3 regions of the Bradyrhizobium sp. 604_D8_N2_3 genome follow, and region 3 is predicted to be linked to each of the others. Evidence: riboswitches for the same ligand, from Rfam matches in the RefSeq annotation. Region 3 holds a riboswitch; each other region holds the start of a gene.

Region 1 (3,298 bases), 2.0 Mb from region 3:
TGCAGCTCCATATATCCGGCCTTGTTGACGTTTTGCGCCGAAACCGTCGCCGTTTGCAGTGTTTCGGTCTCATGCTCCGCACCAATGATGACATTGTTGTTGGGCGCGAGCTGGGTCGTGGTGTGCCAATCATACTTGACGCGGTCGCCGGTCGTGATCGTGGCCATCGCGTTGCCGGGCGAGATGTTGTAGTTCCAGTGATTGGTGTAGTTGACGCCGAAATAGCTTTTCATCCGGTCGTCGAGAGCGGACCAGACCGCCTCCCCGCGCGTGAAGAGCTGGTGCACCGTCTGCGTGCTTTGCGCGGCCGCGGGAAAGCTCGCGGATGTGACGGGATCGAAAGTGTCTCCGGTAAAGCGCAGGGTGGCGTCAGTATACCGCGCGACGCCGTTGAGCGTCAGGTTTTCGCTCAATTCGGCGCCAAGCTTCGTCGAATAGGTCATGTTGTCGTAATAGTTGCCGATCGCCTTCTGCCCCGGCGGCAGCAATTCGACCGGTGTCACCGGCACGTCGTTCGCGTGGAAATGCGCGACGTTGAAGGCATAGTTGAAGTGGTCCTGTGAACCGCTCAGACTTGCAGTTTGATTGAACGTTCCGAACGAGCCTCCCTCGACCGAGCCGGTGGCGCGGGCGGGACCGTCGCCCTTCTTCGTCACGATGGAGATCACGCCCCCCAGCGCGTCTGCGCCGTAGAGACCGCCCTGCGGACCGCGCAGGACTTCGATCTGCTGAATGTCGGAGGTGAGCAACTGGCCGAAATCAAACGAACGGTTCGGGTTGCCGGGATCGCTGACATCGATGCCGTCGATCAGGACCTTGGTGTGGTTGGAATTCGTTCCGCGCATGAAGATCGACGTCTGTCCGCCCGGACCGCCGGTCTGCACGAGGTTCAGGCCAGGAACCGCGCTCAGCGCATCGGATGCGGTCCGGCGCTGATCGCGCTCCATGTCTCTGGCGGTCAGAACCGTCACCGAGCTCGCAACCAGATTGGTCGGAGTGACAACGCCCGTCGGACTGACGACGACCGTCGGAAACAGGTTGGCCGCGGATACCCCGGCAACCGGGGGCGACGCCGGCACCAGCTCGGGTTTCGGCAACCGAGCGACGCGCTGCCGCTCGGGCTTGTCCGGCGCAGGCCGCGCGACTTGCGGCTTGGCCGGACGCTCGGTCGGCGCGACCTCGACCGGCGGCAGCAGATCGGGCGATGCCGATTGCTGGGCCTGGGCAATGGACAGATCGAGCGAATACAGGGAAACGAACGCGACAACGCCGGCGCGGAAGCGCCTGGCGGCAAAGACAATACGGGACACTCTTGTAACCTCGGTATGACGTCAGTGGCACGTCACAGCGAACGAGGTTTCACGGCAGAGCGTTCGATTGCTCCGGTGAAGCTAATGTCTGTACTCCCCGACCGACATCTTCGCGTGTGACCACGGCTGACGGCAGGTCTCCTGGCTCGCGGGTCGTTACCTTACGTCGCCTTCCCAGGACCGAGATTCCCAGTGGCATATGACGAAAGATTCACCGCTTACAGTTGCGGGGGCAGCCGTGGCGTTGAGAATATCCCGGTATCGGGAAAACCTCGCACCACGTTCCCTTTTGATCTCCGTGAGGAGAACCGTCACCGGCCAATCTACGGGGCGGGCAAGCGGAGAGTCAATCGGCCGGTTGCATGACGGGCAAAGCACCGCACCGGAGATTGAGCCGGCGCAATCAGGCCGTCTCCCGCTCCGAACGCGTCCTGATCATCGCCCGCTCGCCGGCATCGACGAGCTGGCCGATGCCGGTGCGGCCTGTGAGCGCGCAGCGGATGATGTTCTCGGCAACGGACCTGCGAAAGCAATGGTCCTCGCCGACCGGGCGATTGCGGCAGACCCGATCCAGCGCCAGCTTCATGTTGATCCGGGTGCGGGTGTCGAAATGCTCGCTGATCATTCGCAGGGCCTCGGTGCGTTGATGTCGGAGCGGAAACGCGTCGGCGTAGGCCGGGTTCCAAAAAAGGACCGCGCAAGGCGTTGCGCAGAGCCGACTACGCCCGATCTCTTGGTCCTGTGACGGGCGGGCTACGCCCGACCTCTTGGCCGCTGGGCCTGAGCCCAGGCCGCGGTGACGTCGCGCAGCGGAGCGTCGATGCGCCGGATCGGGGTCAGCTCACCGGAGGCCGAGATGATGGCGGTCTCCTCGCGGCGACAGCGCGGGCATACGAAGCGGACCTCGTGCGGCGACGAAGACCAGCTCGAACGTTTGACGTTGGCCGCCATCGGCCATGCATCGCAATGCGAGCACGACACCAGGAACCGACCGGGATCGAGCATACCCATTCCATAGGACTCCGCGTCCTGCCTGCCGCTTCAATGACTAACCCATGTGAATCGTTCCGGTGCCCGAGCACCCTCAGCGCTAGCTCCAGCCAGCGCCGCCGCTCAGTGGGCACCCTTGAGGGTGCATGACGTGGTGCAGGTGACGGTGTTGCCGTGGTCGCACGCCTTGCAGGCGGCAACGCACTGGTTCATGTCGCGGGGATTGTAGGAGCTGTAGTTCCGCATCGCACAGACCGGGGTCGAGCCGGTGATGTCCTGCTCCTGGTTGCAGGCGGCCGTCATGAGCGCGAAGATGAGGACTGCGAGAAGGCGCATGGGATTGCCCTGGTTAGGAGCGGCAAAGCGACGTCAGCGAGATGCGCTGCACCGCAACGGACCTCGGCATTCCCAATGCGAGCAATCATGATCGCGACGCTCGCATCCTCAAAGGATGCGCGCCAAACATTAAGAACGGATTGCAGGTGGCGTCAGGCCGCGGCCTTGGTCGCGATCGCCTTCCGCATATCCACCGCCAGCTGACGGTACTGCTCCGAGAGTCTCAGATAGAACTCGCGCTTGGTGCTGTCGGTGGCGAGCTTGGCAATCAGCTCGCATTCGGCGGTGAGCGTCTCGAACCGTTCCAGCCTGTCATGAAGTTCTGTCATCGGCGTGTCCCCATCAAACGCCACAAGGGACGTCAAACCTAAGCCTGAGAAATAGGTCACGGCGAACATCGTTATCCAGTAGAAACGTTTTTTCCAGCAAGGGCGGTGCAAGCCCAGCAAGAACGGCTATTTCTGCTCCAGCCGCCAGGCACCATCCCAAGCTGCGTCCGGCGGATTGGCCTCGAACTGCGCGATGCGGCCGAGCAGCGTGCGCGAGGGACCGTCGCCGGGCACGGCTTCGAGCGCTGCATTGAACGCGGCGCGAGCCTCGTCGAAGCGTTGCGCGCGGTAGGCGGCGAGGCCTTCGGCGTAGCGCGCGCGCAGGCTCTCCTG
Region 2 (3,298 bases), 2.0 Mb from region 3:
CCGCCCTGGTTGACGGCAATCGCGGTGTCGTTGGCAACCTTCAGGAACGGGATGATGCCCTGGCTCTCGCCGTTGGTGCCCTTGATGTGGGCGCCGAGACCGCGGACCGGCGTCCAGTCGTTGCCGAGGCCGCCGGAATATTTTGCCAGCAGTGCGTTGTCCTTGATCGACTTGAAGATGCCGTCGAGATCGTCCGAGACGGTTGTGAGAAAACAGGACGACAATTGCGGACGCAGCGTACCCGAATTAAACAGCGTCGGCGTCGAGGCCATGAAGTCGAACGACGACAGCAGATCGTAGAACTCGATCGCCTTGGCTTCGCGGTCGATCTCGCGAACCGCAAGACCCATCGCGACGCGCATGAAGAAGGCTTGCGGCAGTTCGATCCGCTTGCCGCGGACGTGCAGGAAGTAGCGGTCGTAAAGTGTCTGGAGGCCGAGGAACTGGAAATTCAGGTCGCGCTCGGGCTTGAGTGCAGCCGCGATCCGGCCGAGGTCGAAGCGGGCCAGTTCAGGATCGAGCAGTTCGGCGGCAATGCCGGTCTTCACATAGGCCGGGAAATATTCGACATAGCGTACAGCCATATCGGCCTGCGAGGCGGAGGTCGGCACGGCATGGACATAGGACAGCACCTCGCCGCGCAGCTTGTCCAGCAGCAGGCGCGCGCTGACATAGGCGTAGTTCGGCTCCTCCTCGACCAGCGTGCGCCCGGCCATGATCGAGGCCAGCGCCAGTTCGTCCTGGCTGATGCCGTCGTAGAGATTGCGGGTGGTCTCGGTGAGCACGGGTGCCGCGGAAACGCCGTCGAGGTCGGCGCAGGCTTCGCCGATAATCAGCGCAAGCCGCTTGGCGTCGAGACCAACGCGCGAACCGTCGGCGAGCGTGACCTGAAGTGCCGGCGCGACAGCGGGCGTCGCTTCCGCGGCCGCCTCCTCGGCGCGCTGGCGCGACCGCTCCTCGCGGTACAGCACATAGGCGCGTGCGACCTTGTGGTGCTCGCTCCGCATCAAGGCGAGCTCGACCTGGTCCTGCACGTCCTCGATATGGAAGGTGCGTCCCTCGCCTGCCCGCCGCATCAGCGCAGTGACGACTTCGGCCGTCAGCTGCTCCACGCTCTCATGGACGCGGCGTGAGGCGACCGCGCTGGTGCCTTCGACCGCAAGGAAAGCCTTGGTCATGGCGACCGCGATCTTGGCGGAATCGAACGGCGAGACCTTGCCGTTGCGACGGATGATCTGCATGGCCGGCTCGCTCGAAGCAGGCGCAAGCGATTGTGGACGCAAATGAACGATGGGTGCGGAAGCGGTGTCCGCGTCGTGCAGGTTCAGTGACATCAATGGGCCCCGTGATGCGCGCGTTGTGTTTGAGCGGGGCTGTAAGGAAGGACGCTGCAGAAACGCCGGCAGCAGAGTTGCCGGGCGGTGCATGCAAGCGACCGCCGGACACCCCGCCCGTGGACGTTCAGATTGTCGCGGCAGGTCTCCTGGCTCGCAGGTCGTCGCCCACTTCCCGTCTTCCCGGCGCGAAAGGCGCCAGTGACGATTGTTCGGAAGCAGCTCGCTGCTGACAGTTGCGGGGGCAGCGCCGGAATTCCGCGCTCTCGCGCGGTTCACCGGCTTCCCTCTTAGCCACTAAATCTTGCGATCCAGCGGAACCGTGACGCCCACATGTGGTGACATATGCAGCCGGGTGTCAACGATTCGTTGCGGGTCAGAAGCTCTGTTCCCTGTGGAATGCGGGAATTCGCACTTGGGGCGCTCTTCAGCTTGGCGCGCTGTGTGACCCACGGCCCGACTGCAGGATCACACAGTCCGGCGCGACGCTGCCGCTGCATGTCGCCTCGCAGCCGCTCACCAGCGACGTCACTGTCGCTTCCAGCACGCGCAGCTCCGCAATTTTCGCCCTGATTGCACCGAGGTGCTTCTCCGCAAAGGTCCTCGTTTCGCCGCACGGCGAGCATCGCTGGCCGGCGAGCCAGACCGAGCTGGTCAGCCCGATGCGCGTCACGATGACGGCGGTGAAGGCGCCCTCGCCGCCCAGGAACGGCGTGGACGCTCGACGCTATTCGGACGAAAGGTGATAGCCGCGATCGCGATAGTCGAAATCGACGAGTTCGCAGATCCGAGCCGAGGGATCGGCGGGCGCCGCATAATAAGCCCTGATCTCCTTGATGCGACCGCTCGCCCCTTCGAACGCGTACCATTCGTCGCCGCGAAGCGCCGTGCCATGCGTGCGCTTCCAGTGCGTCCATTCGATCACGGCTTCCGGCGACGTCGACGAGCAAAGAATCTTTTCGATCGTCCATCGCGACCCGAGATTCTCGACGCACCAGATCCATTTGCGCGCGATGGTATCGGCGCCACGCCATGGAATGTCCGGCAAGCCGGGTGGGAAGTAGTGAACCGCGTCCGCTGTGAAGCAGGCCATCAAGGCATCGTAGTCGGCGGCGTTGCAGGCGTCGAAATAGCGACGGATCGTCGCCTCCATGGCGGCGGGCGATGTCTTGCTCATGTCAGGCTCCCGCCCGGATCGTCGTGGCCCGCGCCGGATCCGCACCGGCCTTTTTCCAGGCCTCAAAGTCGGCGCGCACGGCAGGTGTGGGCGGATAGACGCCGTAGAGCGGCTCGCCCGCACTGATACGATACGACAGGTACTTCTCGAGCTGGTCCCGCCTCTCGCAGAGGTCGGCCATTTCGGCGGCCAAATGCCGTGGCACGACCGTGATGCCGTCACCGTCACCGACGATGATGTCGCCCGGGTAGACCGCCACGTCGGCGCAGGCGATTGGAATATTCAGATCCGCGACGCGATGATACGACAACCGCGTCGATGCCGTGACCTGCCGGGCATAGGCGGGGAAATCGAGCCGCGCCAGCTCCTGGCCGTCACGAAACGCACCATCAGTGACAATGGCCGCGGCGCCCCGCACCTTCATCCGCGTCGGCAGCATAGCGCCCGCAGAGGCCGCGCGCGGATCGTTACGGCTGTCGATCACCAGGACATGGCCGGGCGGGATACTCTCGACCGCTTCCCACTGCAGATTGTCCGCGTTCGGATACGGCGTGAGCGTCTCTATGGTATCGAGATCCTCTCGCGCCGGGATCATGCGCATGGTGAAGGCCTCGCCGGCGAAGCGGACCGCGTCCTTGTTCATCGGCACCAGCCCGACCAGGAAGCACTGGCGCAGGCCTTTCTTGAACAGCTCGGTGGTCAGCGAACCCGAGGAGACATCCTTCAGCCGGCGGATGACAGACGGATCCAGGGGACTAAGCTTCGTCTTTGGTTCGTACATGGCCAT
Region 3 (3,298 bases):
CTCACTTGACCGCCGTGACGATCACCTTGCCGGTGACGGTCTCCGGTTCGCCCTGCACCTTCACGGACAGCGTCATCTGGTAGCGTCCAGCCATCGGCAGGTCCGTCTTGAAGGCGTACACACCCGGCTCCCTGGACGGCAGCGGCGCGACCGCCGATTCCATCTCGGCCATCCCGTCCGGGGCCATGTCGAGGCGGCTTTTGAAGATGACTGCGTCCGGTATCGGCTTGCCGGTCTGCTTGTTCGTCAGGCGAACGGCGAGCGTGACGTCTTCGCCCTTCTTCATCTGCGGAGTGACGGGCTCGAAGGCGTAGTCGCCCGCGCCCGCCATCGCGGCGGAAGCGGCAAGCGAAAGGGTGGCGGCGAGAGCCGCGGTGCTGATTTTGGAAAGCATTGTCCTGTCCTCATGAATTGATCTTTCGCCGTGGCGCGTGAAGCGCGCACGTCAGTCGTCGTCGCGAGCAGGCACGCCGCTCGCGTCTCGGGCTTTGCGAGATCAGATTCGAGGAGGTCGGAAAGGAGGACTGCCGCCGCGGAAGGAAACGACCTGATCCGGGGGAATAGCCATCGTGCTGGCCATGACGGCGAGACGTTCGAACGCCACGGGCCTGACATCACCGAGCGCGATGATCCCACCGACGCAGCAGAAGCCCATCCCGCACTTGTAGCCGCCGCTATGGGAGCCCGTTCCCTTCATGTCGGGACAACAATCGTCCATCGACATGTCGGCGTCGCCGCTCATGTGCATGGCCGTCTGCATGCCATCCGACGACATTGCGAGGTTCGCCGCGGACGCGCCAACCGGCAGCATCGCCAAGGATATGGCGATGGCGACTGCCAGGATGGTACGGACGAACTGCATCAATATCGACTTACCTTGTCGGGCCGGAACTCGGCCTCAGTAGCATACTCGGACACCAAAGGCAGTTATGATCGTGGTCAAGCGTTCGTTACCCAGGCTCGTCCGGAGGCCGGGTTGGACGTTTCGACGCGGTCCTTCGGACTATCGTGCAAAACAGCAACACAAGGCCACCATCGACCGACCGGCCCGTCCAGCAGCCCGCGCGGATGTTGACGCGCTCATCCCCTGATGCCAGTTTCGTGATCGGTAGTGTCCGCAAGGACTCTTCAAGGGAATGCGGTGCGTCCACCTCAGTGGGCAATTCCGCGGCTGCCCCCGCAACTGTAGGCGGATAGCCGACGACCAAACGAACCACTGGAGCCCCGCTTGGGCCTCTGGGAAGGTGGTCGAAGGCGATGACCCGCGAGCCAGGAAACCTGCTACCAGCCATGGTCACGCGCGAACGCATTGGGCGGGGTGCCCTGATGTCGGACAAGTAGCCGGTGCATCCGCCGCCTGGGGCGAAGGTGGATGACTAAGGCAACCGCGGTGACGGTTTGTTTGCGTCGCCGCAGAGCGTTGTCGTGCAAAATCTTCATTTCCGTGCTGGCGCAAGGCCAGCGTTATCGCGTGCTTTCCTGATTACTCTGCTCTCGTCGGTGTCCTTGTCGTCCGCGGCGCTCGCGCAAAGCGCGGCGCAGGACAACCGCTCCCGGGAGGTCGGCCCGGTGATCGTGTCGCCGCCTGCGCCGCGACAGGCTCCTGCCGTCAGCCCCGGCACTCAGAAGCAGCGCGCGGCCCGGCGCGCCGCGGGACGCAATCGTGGCGCCCCTGCTGTCGCCGTTCCGGCCGCGCAAGCTCCGAGCGGGCCGGTACAGACGCCGCTCAATACGGCAGCCGTCACCGACGTCGGCTCCCGGCTCGGCATCACGGCGCGCGAGATGCCGGCGACCGTCGAGGTCATCGGTCAACAGACGATGCAGAACCTGGGCATCCGGACCACGACCGACGTCGCCAAGGCTGCAGTCGGCGTCACCGGCGGCGATGCGCCCGGCGCGCCCGCCATCTTCTCGATGCGTGGCTTTTCCGGCGACCAGATCTCCACGCTCTACAACGGAATCCCGATCGGGCCGTCGACCATGACCGGCCGTCCCATGGACGTGGCTGGTCTCCAGCAGGTCGAGATCATCAAGGGACCGGACTCGCTGGTGGCGGGCCTCGGTGCGACCGGCGGCGCCATCAACTACGTGAACAAGGCGCCGCACACCGGACCAATCGTCAACGACGCCTTCACTTCCTACGATTCCTTCAACGGCTATCGCGCCGGTTACGGATCGGGCGGCAGCACGCTGATCAACGGCCTCGACTACCGCTTCGACATCAGCCATTTCAACAACAAGGGCTTTATCGACGACACCTATTCGAAGCTCAGCAACGTCTCGGGCCAGCTGAACTATCGCGTCAACGAGAACCTGAGGATCTGGGGCGCGACCGAATACAGGCAGGACAACGACCGCTTCTACTGGGGGACGCCGCTGGTGCCGGCGAACGCGCCGGGCATCGTGCCGACGTATGGCGTCGTCTCCGGCCTCTGGAGCAACTATTACCTCGGCGGCGGCACGCCGGTCCCGGTCACCATCGACGCGCGCACGCTGACCACGAACTACAACGTGCTCGACAATCACAGCGGCGCCAACGAGCTCTGGCTGCGCAGCGGCTTTCAATGGGACATCACCAACAACATCTCGCTGAAGAGCCTGGTCTATGGCTATGACGCCCACCGGCACTGGTTCAACAACGAGATCTCGTCGTTTGACCAGACCGTAGGCAATTTCGCAGGCGCGCAGAGCATCTACCGCGAGCGCCTGGCGCTCGATCACGCGCAGCGGCTCTACGGCAACATCACCGACCTCACCGTCAATTCCAATCTCGGCGGAATGGACAATCGCTTCGTCGCCACCGTGGCGGCGAGCAGCAACCAGTTCAACGTCTCGCAGGACACGCTGTTCTTCAATGACTACGTCGACCTCCTCAATCCGGACCGCGGCCTCTACGGCCCGCGCAGCGACGAGAAGATCTACACCCATCTCGACACCGCCTCGCTGTCGTTCGAGGACCGGCTCAAGCTGACCTCGACCTTTGCGCTGATCGGCGGCATCCGTTTTGAGAATATCGAGCTGTCGCGGACCCGCTTCGACGAGAATGGCCTCCTGAAAGCCAACTATCCTTTCTCGAAGACGTTCAATCCGGTCACCGGACGCATCGGCTACACCTGGGACATCGCGCCCGGCGTGATGCTTTACAGCCAGTACGCGACGGCAGCCGACCCGACGGTGGCGAACATCTTCATCCTCAGGCCCACGACGCCGCTGCTGCTCACGACGTCGCGGACCTACGAGACCGGCGTGAAGCTGCTGTCGGCCGACAGGCGCGCGGAGGCCACGTTCTCGGCCTTCG

The links. Region 3 has a riboswitch for cobalamin ahead of AB7245_RS14800 (TonB-dependent receptor). Riboswitches for the same ligand answer to the same signal wherever they lie in the genome.
Region 1: another riboswitch for cobalamin. It lies ahead of AB7245_RS24480 (TonB-dependent receptor domain-containing protein); the one in region 3 lies ahead of AB7245_RS14800 (TonB-dependent receptor).
Region 2: another riboswitch for cobalamin. It lies ahead of AB7245_RS24440 (ribonucleoside-diphosphate reductase subunit alpha); the one in region 3 lies ahead of AB7245_RS14800 (TonB-dependent receptor).

Annotation. Positions count from the first base shown of each region.
Region 1 covers NZ_JBPWPM010000001.1:5,145,902-5,149,199, forward strand. The annotation lists gene AB7245_RS24480 (TonB-dependent receptor domain-containing protein) at 1-1,310, opposite strand, end outside; cobalamin riboswitch at 1,425-1,638, opposite strand; gene AB7245_RS24485 (hypothetical protein) at 1,714-1,935, opposite strand; gene AB7245_RS24490 (hypothetical protein) at 2,064-2,321, opposite strand; gene AB7245_RS24495 (hypothetical protein) at 2,424-2,636, opposite strand; gene AB7245_RS24500 (hypothetical protein) at 2,789-2,965, opposite strand; gene AB7245_RS24505 (adenylate/guanylate cyclase domain-containing protein) at 3,092-3,298, opposite strand, start outside.
Region 2 covers NZ_JBPWPM010000001.1:5,136,403-5,139,700, forward strand. The annotation lists gene AB7245_RS24440 (ribonucleoside-diphosphate reductase subunit alpha) at 1-1,334, opposite strand, end outside; cobalamin riboswitch at 1,457-1,674, opposite strand; gene AB7245_RS24445 (nuclear transport factor 2 family protein) at 2,062-2,511, opposite strand; gene AB7245_RS24450 (ribonuclease activity regulator RraA) at 2,513-3,292, opposite strand.
Region 3 covers NZ_JBPWPM010000001.1:3,119,448-3,122,745, reverse strand. The annotation lists gene AB7245_RS14810 (FixH family protein) at 2-394, opposite strand; gene AB7245_RS14805 (hypothetical protein) at 497-862, opposite strand; cobalamin riboswitch at 1,093-1,300, shown strand; gene AB7245_RS14800 (TonB-dependent receptor) at 1,501-3,298, shown strand, end outside.